Regions from separate parts of the Streptomyces sp. NPDC002328 genome, predicted to be linked through region 2. Evidence: riboswitches for the same ligand, from Rfam matches in the RefSeq annotation. Region 2 holds a riboswitch; the other holds the start of a gene.
What was found. Region 2 has a riboswitch for cobalamin ahead of ACFYX4_RS30900 (ribonucleoside-diphosphate reductase subunit alpha). Riboswitches for the same ligand answer to the same signal wherever they lie in the genome.
Positions count from the first base shown of each region.

Region 1: linked by a shared signal. The riboswitch ahead of ACFYX4_RS00225 (cobalamin biosynthesis protein) and the one ahead of ACFYX4_RS30900 (ribonucleoside-diphosphate reductase subunit alpha) in region 2 are both predicted to bind cobalamin.

Region 1 covers NZ_JBIARQ010000001.1:44,894-53,117, forward strand. The annotation lists gene ACFYX4_RS00210 (class II aldolase/adducin family protein) at 1-42, opposite strand, end outside; gene ACFYX4_RS00215 (anion permease) at 216-1,454, shown strand; gene ACFYX4_RS00220 (hypothetical protein) at 1,489-1,710, shown strand; cobalamin riboswitch at 1,866-2,019, shown strand; gene ACFYX4_RS00225 (cobalamin biosynthesis protein) at 2,119-3,132, shown strand; gene ACFYX4_RS00230 (cobyric acid synthase) at 3,129-4,637, shown strand; gene ACFYX4_RS00235 (putative cobaltochelatase) at 4,744-6,810, shown strand; gene cobO (cob(I)yrinic acid a,c-diamide adenosyltransferase) at 6,810-7,418, shown strand; gene ACFYX4_RS00245 (cobyrinate a,c-diamide synthase) at 7,456-8,224, shown strand, end outside.
Region 2 covers NZ_JBIARQ010000015.1:200,872-209,095, forward strand. The annotation lists gene ACFYX4_RS30875 (carbohydrate ABC transporter permease) at 1-564, opposite strand, end outside; gene ACFYX4_RS30880 (extracellular solute-binding protein) at 650-1,933, opposite strand; gene ACFYX4_RS30885 (GntR family transcriptional regulator) at 2,291-3,055, shown strand; gene ACFYX4_RS30890 (DUF3311 domain-containing protein) at 3,203-3,487, shown strand; gene mctP (monocarboxylate uptake permease MctP) at 3,484-5,112, shown strand; cobalamin riboswitch at 5,261-5,395, shown strand; gene ACFYX4_RS30900 (ribonucleoside-diphosphate reductase subunit alpha) at 5,517-7,910, shown strand; gene ACFYX4_RS30905 (ribonucleotide-diphosphate reductase subunit beta) at 7,910-8,224, shown strand, end outside.

The DNA of each region.
Region 1 (8,224 bases), on a different contig from region 2:
CACCGAGCCGTGATCCATGCCGTGATCCATGCCGTGATCCATGCGGCGATCCTCGCAGGAGCGGGGGTCAGCGGGGGTCTCCGGGGCGGGCGGCGGCTAAGCGGAACCACTCCCGCCATGTGCGGACACCACGATGCCCGCCCCAGTTCACCTTCCGTTCACTCAGGTTACTTACGTTCATCCCGCCAATGACGCTCGAACGATTGCCTGGGTAAATGGAAAGCTTCTCGCTGATCCTCGCGATTGTGGTGGTAACCGCTCTCGCGTTCGATTTCACGAACGGTTTCCACGACACCGCCAACGCGATGGCCACGACCATCTCGACCGGTGCGCTCAAGCCCAAGGTCGCGGTGGCCATGTCCGCCGTGCTGAACCTTGTGGGTGCTTTCCTCTCCGTGGAGGTCGCCAACACGATCTCCAAGGGGCTCGTGGACGAGACCGGTATCCGCCCCGAGGTCATCTTCGCGGCGCTGGTCGGCGCGATCCTCTGGAACCTGCTGACCTGGCTGGTCGGACTGCCCTCCAGCTCGTCGCACGCCCTCATGGGCGGTCTGATCGGCGCCACCGTCGCCTCCGCGGGCGTCGGCGCGGTCCACGGTGACGCGCTCGTCACCAAGGTCCTCATCCCGGCGGTCGCGGCCCCGCTCGTCGCGGGCATCGCCGCGATGCTCGCCACCCGGCTGTCGTACGCGCTCGGCAAGAAGGCCGACGGCAAGGCCGCCGACAAGGGCTACCGGGCCGGCCAGATCGCCTCCGCGGGCCTGGTCTCCCTCGCCCACGGCACCAACGACGCGCAGAAGACGATGGGCATCATCACCCTCGCCCTGGTCGCCGGCGGCGCCGTCGCCCCCGACTCCGACCCGCCGATGTGGGTCATCCTCTCCGCCGGCATCGCGATCGCGCTCGGCACCTACCTCGGCGGCTGGCGCATCATCCGCACCATGGGCAAGGGCCTGACCGACCTCCAGCCGCAGCAGGGCTTCGCCGCCCAGACCAGCGCGGCCACCGTCATCCTGGCCTCGTCCCACCTCGGCTTCTCCCTCTCCACCACCCACTCGGTCTCCGGTGCGGTCATGGGCGCGGGCCTCGGCCGCAAGGGCGGCGTCGTGCGCTGGTCGACCGCCACCCGCATGTTCGTCGCCTGGGGCCTGACGCTCCCGGCCGCGGCCCTGGTCGGCGCGATCGCCGAGTACGTGACGGGCTTCGGCGACTGGGGCACGGCGCTCGTCGCGGTCTTCCTGGTCGGCTCCAGCGCCGCGATCTGGAAGATCTCCCGCCGCGAGGTCGTCGATCACACCAACGTCAACGAGACCGACGAGCCGGCCGGCGTCGTCACCCAGGCGATCGCCGCAGTGACCCCGCCCCCGGCGGGCACGGTCGCCGACGAGCTGACGGCCACCATCCCGGCCCAGGCGACCGAGTCGGCCCCGTCGGCCGCGACCACCTCCGTCTGAGCCCCGCCCACCCCGGTACGAAGGAAGAAACCGTATGAAGATCGACTGGGCGGCCCTCGGCTCCGTCTTCGGCGTCAGCCTGGTGGTCACCGTGGCGCTCGTCGGCCTGTTCACCCTCGGCATCATGGGCCTCTCCCGCCGCGAGCGGGCCGAGGCCCAGGGCGACTCGGCGGCCCTCGCGGTCACCGGCGCGTACGCCTGCTTCGCGGCCTGCGCGGTGGCGGTGGCGTACGGCATCTCGCTGATCGTCATCTGATCGTCGTCTGACCGGCGTCTGACCGGCGCGACGCGCACAGCGCCCGGGGCGCGGGACGGTTCGCCGTCCCGCGCCTCACGCGCGTGCGTGCGCCGTGAGCCCGCGACCGGAGGGCGTGTGGGGTTCTGCACACCACCCCGTCGCAGGTCAACAGCAAGTTGACTGCCCTTCCGCGCCCGTGGTGGACTGCCAAGGCCATGTACGGCGGCAGAAGAGGAAGCCGGTGCGAATCCGGCGCGGTCCCGCCACTGTCACCGGGGCAGCCAAGCCCCCGGAAGCCAGGAACTCTCGTCGTCGGACTCGTCGAACCAGGGCGCGGACACCCTGAGTGAGGACATATCGCCATGCCCGGCTGCCGTTCGAGGTCCAGCACCAGGCCGTTCCCCGACCCTGCGGTCGGCTGAGCCCATGGGTGCCGATCGCGTCCACGCGTACGGCGCCGCCGCCGGCCTCCTGGGGGACCTGCTCCTCGGCGATCCGCGCCGCGGTCATCCGGTGGCCGCGTTCGGACGGGCCGCCGCCGGTGTGGAGCGGGTGCTGTGGCGGGACCACCGCGGATGGGGCGCGCTGCACACCGCCGTGTGCGCCGGGGGCGCGGTGGCGCTCGGAGCGCTCGCCACGCGGGCCGTGCGCTCCTCCCCCGCCGCCTCCGTCGCGCTGACCGGGGCCGCCACCTGGGCCGTCGTCGGGGGCACCTCCCTCGTGCGCGAGGCCCGGCTCATCGGGCGGGCCCTCGAAGCGGGCGACGTCGAGGCGGCGCGGGAGCGGCTGCCGCATCTGTGCGGGCGGGACCCGCAGGCCCTGGACGCCGACGGGATCGCCCGCGCGGTGGTGGAGTCGGTCGCCGAGAACACCTCGGACGCCGTGGTCGGAGCCCTCGTGTGGGGAGCCGTCGGCGGGGTGCCGGGACTGCTCGGGTTCCGGGCCGTCAACACGCTGGACGCGATGGTCGGCCACAGGTCGGCCCGTCATCTGCGCTTCGGCTGGGCCTCGGCCCGGCTCGACGACCTCGCCGGCTGGCCCGGCGCGCGGCTGACCGCCGTACTGGCGGCCCTCGCCGGAGACGATCCGCGGGGCGCCGTACGGGCCTGGCGTGCCGACGCCCGCAAGCATCCGAGCCCCAACGCCGGCCCGGTGGAGGCCTCCTTCGCGGGCGCCCTCGGCGTGCGGCTCGGCGGGACGCTCTCCTACGGCGGCCGGGTCGAGCACCGGCCCGTGCTCAACGGGGCGGCCGGGCGGGCCGTCGTGCCCCGGGACATCGAACGCGCCGCGCGGCTCTCCCGCCGCGTCGGCCTGCTGGCGCTCGGCGTCACGGCCGCCGCACGCGCCGTCGCGGCGGCAGCGACAACCAAAGCGACAGCCACAGCCACAGCCACAACGGCAGCCATAACGGCTGCTGGATCGAAAGGGCGTGCGTCATGAGCGGGGGGCTCCTCGTCGCCGGCACCACCTCCGACGCCGGGAAGAGCGTCGTGACGGCGGGCATCTGCCGGTGGCTGGTGCGGCAGGGCGTGAAGGTGGCGCCGTTCAAGGCGCAGAACATGTCGCTGAACTCGTTCGTGACGCGGGAGGGCGCCGAGATCGGGCGGGCCCAGGCCATGCAGGCCCAGGCCTGCCGGGTGGAGCCGACCGCGCTGATGAACCCCGTGCTGCTCAAGCCGGGCGGCGAGCAGAGCAGTCAGGTCGTGCTGCTCGGGAAGCCCGTCGGGGAGATGAGCGCCCGCGGCTACCACGGCGGGCGTCGGCAGAAGCTGCTGGGGACCGTGCTGGAGTGCCTCGCCGAGTTGCGGGGCACGTATGACGCGGTGATCTGTGAGGGGGCGGGCAGTCCGGCCGAGATCAACCTGCGGCGGACCGACCTCGTGAACATGGGGCTCGCGCGCAACGCGCGGCTGCCCGTGCTGGTGGTGGGCGACATCGACCGCGGGGGCGTCTTCGCCTCGTTCTTCGGGACCGTCGCCCTGCTCTCCCCCGAGGACCAGGAACTGGTCGCCGGGTTCCTCGTCAACAAGTTCCGCGGCGACGTCTCGCTGCTGGAGCCGGGCCTCGACATGCTGCGCGGGCTCACCGGGCGGCCGACGTACGGGGTGCTGCCGTTCCGGCACGGGCTCGGGATCGACGAGGAGGACGGGCTGCGGGTGTCGCTGCGGGGCACGGTGCGGGAGTCCGTGGTCGCCCCGCCCGTCGGCGAGGACGTGCTGCGCGTCGCCGTCTGCGCCGTCCCGCTGATGTCCAACTTCACCGACGTGGACGCGCTCGCCGCCGAGCCCGGGGTCGTGGTGCGGTTCGTGGACCGGCCGGAGGAGCTGGCCGACGCCGACCTCGTGGTGATCCCGGGGACCAGGGGGACCGTGCGGGCGCTGGAGTGGCTGCACGAGCGCGGACTCGCGGACGCCGTGCGGCGCAGGGCCGCCGAGGGGCGGCCGATCCTCGGCGTCTGCGGCGGCTTCCAGGTGCTCGGCGAGCACATCGAGGACGAGGTGGAGAGCCGGCGCGGGCAGGTGGAGGGGCTCGGCCTGCTGCCCGTGCGGGTGCGGTTCGCCCGCGAGAAGACCCTGACCCGGCCGGTGGGCGTGGCCCTCGGCGAGCGGGTCGAGGGGTACGAGATCCATCACGGCGTCGCCTCCGTCGAGGGGGGCGAGCCCTTCCTGGACGGCTGCCGCGTCGGACAGACCTGGGGCACCCACTGGCACGGCTCGCTGGAGTCGGACGGCTTCCGGCGCGCCTTCCTGCGCGAGGTGGCCGCCGCCGCGGGCCGCCGGTTCGTGCCGGCCCCCGACACCTCGTTCGGCGCGCTGCGCGAGGAGCAGCTCGACCGGCTCGGCGACCTGATCGAACAGCACGCGGACACCGACGCGCTGTGGCGGCTCATCGAGTCGGGCGCGCCGTCGGGACTGCCGTTCGTCCCGCCGGGAGCGCCCGCATGAGCCCTCAGCGCGAGTCCGGCCCTCAGCAGGTGTCCGGCCCTCACCGTGTGTCCCCGTATTCGCCGACCGCCGACGCCGATCCGGCGTCCGAAGGAGTGATCGCCACGTGACCGCCCCCTTTCCGTTCACGGCCGTCGTCGGACAGGACGACCTGCGCCTGGCGCTGCTCCTCAACGCGGTGAGCCCGGCGGTCGGCGGCGTCCTGGTGCGCGGGGAGAAGGGCACCGCCAAGTCGACGGCGGTGCGGGCGCTCTCGGCGTTGCTGCCGGAGGTGGCCGTGGTGCCCGGGTGCCGCTTCTCCTGCGACCCGGCCGCCCCGGACTCCGGCTGCCCGGACGGTCCGCACGAGGCGGGGGCGGGCGCGACGCGGCCCTCGCGCACGGTCGAGCTGCCCGTCGGCGCGTCGGAGGACCGGCTCGTGGGCGCGCTGGACATCGAGCGGGCGCTCGCGGAGGGCGTGAAGGCGTTCGAGCCGGGCCTCCTCGCCGACGCGCACCGCGGGATCCTCTACGTCGACGAGGTCAACCTCCTGCACGACCATCTCGTCGACCTGCTGCTGGACGCGGCGGCGATGGGCGCCTCGTACGTCGAGCGCGAGGGCGTGTCGGTGCGGCACGCCGCCCGGTTCCTGCTCGTCGGGACGATGAACCCCGAAGAGGGCGAGCTGCGGCCGCAGTTGCTGGACCGGTTCGGCCTGACCGTCGAGGTGGCCGCCTCCCGCGAGCCCGAGCAGCGGGTGGAGGTCGTCCGGCGCAGGCTCGCCTACGACGACGACCCGGCGGGCTTCGCGGCGGGCTGGGCGCGGGAAGAGGCCGACGTACGGGCACGGATCGTGGCGGCGCGGGAGCTGCTGCCGCAGGTGCGGCTCGGCGACGGGGCGCTGCGGCAGATCGCGGCGACCTGTGCGGCGTTCGAGGTGGACGGCATGCGCGCCGACATCGTGATGGCGCGGACGGCGACGGCGCTGGCGGCGTGGGCCGGCCGGACCGACGTGGAGGCGGAGGACGTACGGCAGGCGGCGCTGCTCGCGCTGCCGCACCGCCGGCGGCGCAACCCGTTCGACGCGCCCGGTCTGGACGAGGACAAGCTCGACGAGACGCTGGAGCAGTTCGCCGACCGCAGCGACGTCGACGAGGGCGACGGCGAGGACCCGGATCCGGACGGGCCGGGCGGCGGCGGACTGCCCCCGCAGGGCGGGCCCGAGGGCGGCGAACCGCCGTCGAACGACGCGCCCCAGGAGCCTCACGAGCCCCAGGAAACCGCGCAGCCCGAGCCCTCCGAGCCCGAGTCCGGAGGCGAGGGCGATGGCGGCCGGCCGCGCGGCGCCGGGGCCGGCGGGCGGTCCGCCGTGCAGGCCGCCGAGCCGTTCCGCACGAAGGTGCTGAGCGTGCCCGGCATCGGTGAGGGCGCCGCCGGGCGTCGCTCGCGGGCGCGGACCGAGCACGGGCGGACCACGGGGTCCCGGCGGCCCCGGGGCGCGCTCACCAAGCTGCACCTGGCGGCGACCGTGCAGGCGGCCGCACCGCATCAGCGCTCGCGCGGGCGGTCGGGGCCGGGGCTGGTGGTGCGGCGGGACGATCTGCGGCAGGCGACCCGGGAGGGGCGCGAGGGGAACCTCGTGCTGTTCGTGGTCGACGCCTCCGGGTCGATGGCGGCGCGGCAGCGGATGAGCGCCGTGAAGGGCGCCGTGCTGTCGCTGCTGCTGGACGCCTACCAGCGGCGGGACAAGGTGGGCCTGGTGACCTTCCGGGGCACGGCCGCGGAGGTGGCGTTGCCGCCCACGTCGTCCGTGGACGCGGCGGCCGGCCGGCTGGAGGCGCTGCCGACCGGCGGGCGCACACCGCTCGGCGCCGGGCTGCTGAGGGCGCACGACGTGCTGCGGGTGGAGCGGCTGCGGGATCCCGCGCGGCGGGCGCTGGTCGTGGTGGTGACCGACGGGCGGGCCACGGGCGGCCCCGAGCCGGTGGCGCTCGCGGGGCGGGCGGCCCGGCTGTTCGCCGCCGAGGGCGTCGCGTCGGTGGTCGTGGACTGCGAGTCGGGGCCGGTGCGGCTGGGGCTCGCCGGGCGGCTCGCGGGTGAGCTGGGAGGTACGGCGGTGACGCTCGACGAACTGCGGGCGGACTCGATCGCCGGGCTGGTCAGGGAAGTTCAAGGCGACAGGAGGGCCGCGTAATGCCGCAGGGACAGCCGAGCGTCGTACCGGACGACGGGCTGACGACCCGTCAGCGACGGAACCGGGCGCTCGTGCTCGTGCACACGGGCATAGGGAAGGGCAAGTCGACCGCCGCGTTCGGGCTCGCGCTGCGGGCCTGGAACCAGGGGTGGCCGATCGGGGTGTTCCAGTTCGTCAAGTCGGCCAAGTGGAAGGTCGGCGAGGAGAACGCGCTGCGGGTGCTGGGCGCCAGCGGTGAGGGCGGCACCGTCGACTGGCACAAGATGGGCGAGGGCTGGTCGTGGATCCAGCGCGACCCGCAGGGCGACAACGCCAGCAACGAGGAGAAGGCCCGCGAGGGTTGGGAGCAGGTCAAGCGGGACCTGGCCGCCGAGCGCTACAAGCTGTACGTGCTCGACGAGTTCGCGTATCCCCTGCACTGGGGCTGGATCGACACCGACGAGGTCATCGCGGTGCTGCGGGACCGGCCCGGTACGCAGCACGTCGTGATCACCGGGCGCAACGCCCCCGAGAAACTGGTCGACTTCGCCGATCTCGTCACCGACATGTCCAAGGTGAAGCATCCGATGGACGCGGGGCAGAAGGGTCAGCGGGGAATCGAGTGGTGATGTCGTCGTGAAGTCGTTCCCGTCGTCCGTGTCGTCCGTGTCGTCCGCGTCATCCGCGTCGTCCGGGGTGTCCGTTCCGCGGCTGGTGATCGCCGCGCCGGCCTCCGGCAGCGGCAAGACCACCGTGGCCACGGGGCTGATGGCCGCGTTCACCGCGCGGGGGCTCGCCGTGTCCCCGCACAAGGTGGGCCCGGACTACATCGACCCCGGGTATCACGCGCTCGCCACCGGACGGGTCGGGCGCAACCTCGACGCGTATCTGTGCGGGCCCGAGTCGGTCGGCCCGCTGTTCGCGCACGGGGCCCGCGGCTGCGATCTGGCGGTCGTCGAGGGTGTGATGGGGATGTACGACGGGGCCGCCGGGGAAGGCGAGTTGGCGTCCACGGCGCATGTGGCGAAGCTGCTGCGGGCACCGGTGGTGCTGGTGGTGGACGCCTCCTCGCAGTCGCGGTCGGTGGCGGCGCTGGTGCACGGGTTCGTGTCGTTCGACCCGGAGGTGCGGGTCGGGGGCGTGATCCTGAACAAGGTGGCGTCGGACCGGCACGAGGAGTTGCTGCGGGAGGCGTTGGACTCTGCCGGAGTGCCGGTGCTGGGGGTGTTGCGGCGGACGGCTCAGGTGGACACGCCGTCGCGGCATCTGGGGTTGGTGCCGGTGGCTGAGCGGCGGGCGGCTGCGGTGGATGCTGTGGCGGCTATGGGGGCGCAGGTGGCTTCCGGGTGCGATCTTGACGCCGTGATGGGGCTTGCGCGGAGTGCGGGAGTCTTGTCCTGTGCGGCTTGGGATGCGGCTGAGGTGCTTGGTGGGT
Region 2 (8,224 bases):
GAACCAGTTGTGGCCGATGAGGTCGACGCCGGGGAGCCTGCTGAGGATCGCGTTGAGGATGCCGTAGTCCGCGTCGAACAGCCATTTGAAGACGGTGGTGGCGACGATGACGGGCATGCCCCAGCCGGCCACAAGGGCGATGTTGACCAGGATCTTCATCCAGCCGGAGACCCGCTGGAGCAGCAGCGCGATGAGCATGCCGACGACCATCGTGAAGATCACGCAGCCGGCCGCGAAGACGATGGTGCGCAGGACCACCGCCCAGAACTCGCCGTCGCTCAGCACCTTGGCGAAGTTGTCGAAACCGACCGACTCGGCGGGCTGGAAGCCCCACAGCTGCGACTGGCCGAACTTCTGGAAGGAGAGCGTGACCAGGCGGACCAGCGGATAGCCCATCACCAGCAGCAGGACCAGCAGGCAGGGGGCGAGCAGCAGCCAGGGGACGCCGGCCCCGCCCGAGGAGCGCCCTCGGCGCGGTCCGCTCGGCGGTCTCGCCGCCGTGGCCGCGGGCGGTGACGGCCGCGTCGGCGGCACTTTGGCGGTGGTCGTGTCTGCGGCACTCATCGGCGCGCTCCTCAGCGGTCCCTCGGTCGTACGGGAAGCAGGGCCCCGTCCCGCTCCCTGAAGGTGACGGGGCCCTGTTCGCAGGTCACTTGGTGTTGATGACCTTGTCGATCGCGGCGTCCGCTTCCTTCGCGGCCTCCTCGACCGTCTTCTTGCCGGTGCCGATGGACTGGAGCATGGTCTGAAGGATCTGGGCCTTCTCGACCTGGCCCCAGCCGGGCGCCATGGGGACGAACCAGTTGGACTCGGCGGCGGTGGCCGGGACCGCCGTCGCCGCGTCGTTCTTGAGGGTCGCGAGGTCGGTCTTGTTGTTGGGCAGGTTGCCCTTGGCCATCAGGCCCTTCTGCCCGGAGGGGCCGGTGAAGGCGTTGATCCACTCGGCGGCGAGGTCCTGCGCGTCCGACTTCACCGGGACGGCGAGGTCGGAGCCGCCCAGGAAGACGGGCAGGTTCTTGCCGGACGGGCCGGGCATCACGAAGTTCTCGAGGTTGCCCTTGAGCTTGCCGGACTTGTCGTTCTCGGGGGCCTCGGAGGTCGCGCCCTCCCAGGCGGCGCCGAAGATCATGCCGGACTTGCCCTGCCCGTAGACGATGTAGCGGTCGGACTCGTCCTTGGTCTTGTCGCCGTGCATGTACTTCTCGACGACGTTCTTGAACTCGGTGAGGCCCTTGACGGACTCGGGAGAGGAGAGGTTCGCCTTCCACTCGCCGCCCGACTCCACGGCGATCGAGCCGCCGGCGTCGTAGACGAAGGACATGGCGGCGTACCAGTCGCGGGTGGGCTGGTACCAGGCGCTGAACTTGTCGCCCTGCTTCTGCTGGAGCTTGTCCAGGGCGCCGGTCAGCTCGGCGTACGTCTTCGGGGCGGTCTTGACGCCGACGGAGGCGAAGAGGTCCTTGCGCCAGTTGCCGACGCGGCCGCCGGCGTAGTACGGGACGCCGTAGGTCTTGTCCTCGTAGGTGACGGAGGCCTTCAGGCCGTCCAGCCAGGCGGAGGAGTTGTCGAACTTGGCGGCGTCGAGGGGGGCGAAGGCGCCCTTGACCATGTAGCCGAGCATCTCGGTGTTGCCCATCTCGACGACGTCGGGGGCCTTGTCGGTGGCCAGGACCGCGTCGAGCTTGGCGTTCTTGTCGGGCCACCCGTAGTACTCATGGGTGATCTTGACGCCCGGGTGCTTCTTCTGGACCGCGGCGTCGGCGGCCTTCACCAGATCCGGCCAGTTGTTCTGGGCGTCGACCGTGAGCCAGACCGTCAGTTCCTTGGCGTCGGCGCCCTTGTCGGAGCCCCCGCCGTCCTTGTCGTCCCCGCACGCCGCGATGGAGACCATCATGCCCGCGACACAGATCGCGGCTGCCAGCTTGCGCTTCACGCCACCCTCCTCAGGGATGCCACCGACCCCCCTGCCTCCCCGCCGGTGAACGTGGGGCCGGGCCTGGACCAATGGTGTAGACCAGTGCGCAGAGCTTGGCTCAGACCAATAGCCCTGTCAAGGGTGCTCGAAACGGCTGTGACCAGCCGTTATGGGACCTACATATGAAGGAACCTTTAAGTAAGAAACCCTCGAAAACATGGACCGCGCGGGGCGCCCGCCCGCTAGACCACTTGCCGGATGGACTAGACCAGCAAAGGGTGCGACGGTATACAGAGGGGATCACGGAACAGCGGGGCACTCGCCGCCGTCTCCGTGCCACGATGTGACCCGCATCCGGAGCCGGGAAGGCAGGCCATGAGCACCGACGTCAGCAGTGCGGAGAACGAGGGTGGGACGACCGTCCGTACCGCGCGCGTGCCCAAGTACTACCGCCTGAAGAAGCACCTGCTCGACATGACGGAGACCCAGGCGCCCGGCACCCCGGTGCCGCCGGAGCGGACGCTCGCGGCCGAGTTCGACACCTCGCGCACGACCGTGCGCCAGGCCCTCCAGGAACTGGTCGTCGAGGGCCGGCTGGAGCGCATCCAGGGCAAGGGCACCTTCGTCGCCAAGCCGAAGGTCTCACAGGCGCTCCAACTCACCTCCTACACCGAGGACATGCGCGCCCAGGGCCTCGAACCCACCTCCCAGCTCCTCGACGTCGGCTACATCACCGCCGACGACACCCTCGCCGAGCTGCTCGACATCAGCGCGGGCGGGCGCGTGCTGCGCATCGAGCGGCTGCGCATGGCCAACGGCGAGCCGATGGCCATAGAGACGACCCACTTGAGCGCGAAGCGCTTCCCGGCCCTGCGCCGCTCCCTCGTCAAGTACACGTCCCTGTACACCGCCCTCGCCGAGGTCTACGACGTCCGTCTCGCCGAGGCCGAGGAGACCATCGAGACCTCGCTCGCCACTCCGCGCGAGGCCGGGCTGCTCGGCACCGACGTGGGCCTGCCGATGCTGATGCTCTCCCGGCACTCGCTGGACAAGGACGGCGATCCGGTGGAGTGGGTGCGCTCGGTGTACCGGGGGGACCGCTACAAGTTCGTCGCCCGGCTGAAGCGGCCGCAGGACTGAGCCGCGGGACCTGGCCGCCCTCGGACCGAGCCGCCTGCGCGACCGGGCCGCCCGATATCCGGACGGGGTCTTCCGCTGGGCTTTATCCGTCACCTACATTGCCTGCGCATTACAACAGGTGATCAACAAGGGGACGGAGTCGCCTGAATGTCGAAAGCCCCGGAAGTCTCGAGAGGGCCGGTGGTGACGCCTGTGCGCGTCGTCATCGCCCTGTGCTTGTTCGCGCCCTTCGTGGCGATGCTGTGGGTCGGTTCGTACGCCAAGGTGGATCCGACGTTCGCCGGCATCCCCTTCTTCTACTGGTACCAGATGCTGTGGGTGCTGCTCTCCACGGTGCTCACGATGATCGCGTACAAGCTGTGGCAGCGTGACCAGCGCGCCCGCGGGGCCGGCGAGGGCCCGGACGTCGCGGACGGGGGTGCGTCGAAGTGAACGACGGCGTGAACGGCGTCGCGCTCGCCGTCTTCATCTTCTTCTTCCTGGCCGTCACGGTCATGGGCTTCCTCGCCGCGCGCTGGCGCAAGGCCGAGAACGAGCACAGCCTCGACGAATGGGGCCTGGGCGGCCGGTCCTTCGGGACCTGGGTCACCTGGTTCCTGCTCGGCGGCGACCTCTACACCGCGTACACCTTCGTCGCCGTCCCGGCGGCGATCTACGCGGCGGGCGCTGCGGGCTTCTTCGCGGTGCCCTACACGATCCTCGTGTACCCGCTGATCTTCACCTTCCTGCCGCGGCTGTGGTCGGTGTCCCACAAGCACGGATACGTGACGACCTCGGACTTCGTGCGGGGCCGCTTCGGCTCGAAGGGGCTGTCGCTGGCGGTCGCCCTCACCGGCATCCTCGCCACGATGCCGTACATCGCGCTCCAGCTCGTCGGCATCCAGGCCGTGCTGGACGTGATGGGCGTCGGCGGCGGCGAGGACACCAACTGGTTCGTCAAGGACCTGCCGCTGCTGATCGCCTTCGGCGTGCTGGCCGCGTACACGTACTCCTCGGGGCTGCGGGCCCCCGCGCTGATCGCGTTCGTGAAGGACACGCTGATCTACATCGTCATCGCGGTGGCGATCATCTACATCCCGATCAAGCTGGGCGGGTTCGACGAGGTCTTCGCCAAGGCGGGCGACGCGTACGCGCAGATCAACCCGGCGACCGACAAGCCGCGCGGCGCGCTGGTGCCGGCCGAGGCGGGCCAGTGGACGTACGCCACGCTGGCGCTCGGCTCCGCGCTGGCGCTGTTCATGTACCCGCACTCGATCACCGCGACCCTGTCCTCGCGCAGCCGTGAGGTGATCCGCCGCAACACCACGATCCTGCCCCTGTACTCCCTGATGCTGGGCCTGCTCGCGCTGCTGGGGTTCATGGCCATCGCGGCCGGGGTCAAGGTCACCAACGGGCAGCTGGCGATCCCGCAGCTGTTCGAGAACATGTTCCCGGCCTGGTTCGCGGGCGTGGCCTTCGCGGCGATCGGCATCGGCGCGCTGGTGCCCGCGGCGATCATGTCGATCGCGGCAGCGAACCTCTTCACCCGCAACATCTACAAGGACTTCATCAAACCGGACGCGACGCCCAAGGACGAGACGCGGGTCTCCAAGCTGGTCTCGCTGTTGGTGAAGGTGGGCGCGCTGGCCTTCGTCCTCACCATGGACAAGACGGTCGCCATCAACTTCCAGCTGCTGGGCGGCATCTGGATCCTCCAGACCTTCCCGGCCCTGGTCGGCGGCCTGTTCACGCGCTGGTTCCACCGCTGGGCGCTGCTCGGCGGCTGGGCGGTCGGCATGGTCTACGGCACGGTCGCGGCGTACGGCGTGGCCTCCCCGACGCAGAAGCACTTCGGCGGCTCCGCCAAGGAGATCCCCGGCATCGGTGAGATCGGCTACATCGGCCTCACGGCGTTCGTGCTGAACGTGGTCGTCACGGTGGTCCTGACGTTCGCCCTGAGGGCGCTGAAGGCCCCCGACGGCGTCGACGAGACGTCCCCGGAGGACTACACCGCGGACTCCGGCGACCCGGGCGTCCAGGTGGAGCTGCCGCCGGCGACGGCGGGAACGAGCCACTGACGCGGGAGACCCGGAGAACCACCGCAGCGGGCCGCCGAAGCACCACGAACGGCGGCCCGCTGTCGTGGACGGGATCACTCTCCTCACCTGTGAGTTGACACTCTGAAGCCGCCACGACACAACATCTGGGGGTGGCGTGACAGGTGGGCACAAGATGTATGCTCGTGCTCGCTGTCGCCGCAGGGGAATCCGGTGCGAATCCGGAACTGTCCCGCAACGGTGTACTCGCGTGTTTCCGCACGCTTGTTCAGTCCGAGGACCTGCCGCCAGCGCATCCGGCCCATCCGGTCCGGGTGCCAGACGTCCGGGTCTCGCGGAGTGGGCCGGTGGACGCGACGCCGTGTGCGCTCGTGTGCTGCCCCCTGCCCTCCGCCAGGCCCCCGCCGAGCGAGGGAGAGCCCCACGTGACCATCGCGCCAGCCGATCCGGCTTCAGCAGCAGTCGCCCCCGTGGAGGACGACGGTCCGGGTGCCGCACTGCTGCGGACCCTGACCGAGCTGACCGCCGACCTGCCCGACGCCGACCCCGGACGGGTCGCCGCCGCCGCGCTGCGCGGCCGCTCCGCTCGGGGGACCTACGACGAGGTCACGGCGGAGCTGCGCGAACTGGCCACGGAGGCCGCCGCGGGCCTCATCTCCGAGGACCCCGCCTACTCCCGGCTGGCCGCCCGGCTGCTGACGATCGGCATCCGCGCGGAGGCCGCCTCCCAGGGCGTCACCTCCTTCACGGAGTCCGTCGCCGTGGGCCACCGCGAGGGCCTCATCGCCGACCGCACCGCCGAGTTCGCCCGCCTGCACGGCCGCCGCCTCGACGCGCTGATCGACACGGGCGCCGACGACCGCTTCGGCTACTTCGGCCTGCGCACCCTGCACAGCCGCTACCTGCTGCGCCACCCGATCACCCGCAAGGTCGTCGAGACGCCCCAGCACTTCCTGCTGCGCGTCGCCGCCGGCCTGGCCGAGGACGACTCCGCCCGTTCCGTCGACGAGGTCGCCGCGCTCTACGGGCTGATGAGCCGCCTCGACTACCTGCCCTCCTCCCCCACGCTCTTCAACTCCGGCACGCGGCACCCCCAGATGTCGTCCTGCTACCTGCTCGACTCCCCGCTGGACGAGCTGGACTCCATCTACGACCGCTACCACCAGGTCGCCCGTCTCTCCAAGCACGCCGGCGGCATCGGGCTGTCCTACTCCCGCATCCGCTCCCGGGGTTCGCTGATCCGCGGCACCAACGGGCACTCCAACGGCATCGTGCCGTTCCTGAAGACCCTGGACGCCTCGGTCGCCGCCGTGAACCAGGGCGGCCGGCGCAAGGGCGCGGCGGCGGTCTACCTGGAGACCTGGCACTCCGACATCGAGGAGTTCCTGGAGCTGCGCGACAACACCGGTGAGGACGCCCGGCGTACGCACAACCTGAACCTCGCGCACTGGGTGCCGGACGAGTTCATGCGCCGGGTGAACGCCGACGAGCAGTGGTCGCTGTTCTCCCCCGCCGACGTGCCCGAGCTGGTCGACCTGTGGGGCGAGGAGTTCGACGCGGCCTACGCCAAGGCCGAGGCGAACGGCCTGGCGAAGAAGACCATCCCGGCCCGTGAGCTGTACGGCCGCATGATGCGCACCCTCGCGCAGACCGGCAACGGCTGGATGACCTTCAAGGACGCCGCCAACCGCACCGCCAACCAGACGGCCGAGCCGGGATCCGTCATCCACTCCTCCAACCTCTGCACGGAGATCCTGGAGGTCACCGACGACGGCGAGACCGCGGTCTGCAACCTCGGTTCGGTGAACCTGGGCGCGTTCGTCGACACGGCGACCGGCGACATCGACTGGGAGCGGCTGGACGAGACCGTCCGCACGGCCGTGACCTTCCTCGACCGCGTCGTCGACATCAACTTCTACCCGACCGAGCAGGCGGGCCGCTCCAACGCCCGCTGGCGTCCGGTCGGCCTGGGCGCGATGGGCCTCCAGGACGTCTTCTTCAAGCTGCGGCTGCCGTTCGACTCCCCCGAGGCCAAGGCGCTCTCCACGCGGATCGCCGAGCGCATCATGCTCGCCGCGTACGAGGCCTCCACCGACCTCGCCGAGCGCAGCGGCCCGCTGCCCGCCTGGGACAAGACCCGCGCCGCGCGCGGTGTGCTGCACCCCGACCACTACGGCGTGGAGTTCACCTGGCCGGAGCGCTGGGCGGCGCTGCGCGAGCGGATCGCGTCCGTCGGGATGCGCAACTCCCTGCTCCTGGCGATCGCGCCGACCGCCACGATCGCCTCGATCGCGGGCGTCTACGAGTGCATCGAGCCGCAGGTGTCCAACCTGTTCAAGCGCGAGACGCTGTCCGGCGAGTTCCTCCAGGTCAACTCCTACCTGGTGCAGGACCTCAAGGCGCTGGGCGTCTGGGACGCGCGCACGCGTGAGGCGCTGCGTGAGTCCAACGGCTCGGTGCAGGACTTCGCCTGGATCCCGGCCGACGTGCGCGCCCAGTACCGCACGGCGTGGGAGATCCCGCAGCGCGGTCTGATCGACATGGCCGCCGCCCGCACCCCGTACCTGGACCAGGCGCAGTCCCTGAACCTGTTCCTGGAGACGCCGACCATCGGCAAGCTCTCGTCGATGTACGCGTACGCGTGGAAGTCGGGTCTGAAGACCACGTACTACCTGCGCTCGCGTCCGGCGACCCGCATCGCCCGCGCGGCCGGTTCCCAGGCCCGGCCCGCGAAGACCATCCCCGTCCAGCAGGCGCCCGCCGAAGACGCCGTCGCCTGCTCTCTGGAAAACCCCGAGTCCTGCGAGGCCTGCCAGTAATGACCACCCAGAACCTTCTCGACCCCGGCTTCGAGCTGACTCTCCGTCCGATGCGCTACCCGGACTTCTACGAGCGCTACCGGGACGCCATCAAGAACACCTGGACCGTGGAGGAGGTCGACCTCCACTCGGACGTCGCCGACCTCGCGAAGCTGTCGCCGTCGGAGCAGCACCTCATCGGCCGTCTGGTCGCCTTCTTCGCGACGGGCGACTCGATCGTGGCGAACAACCTGGTGCTGACGCTGTACAAGCACATCAACTCCCCGGAGGCGCGGCTGTACCTGTCGCGCCAGCTCTTCGAGGAGGCCGTGCAC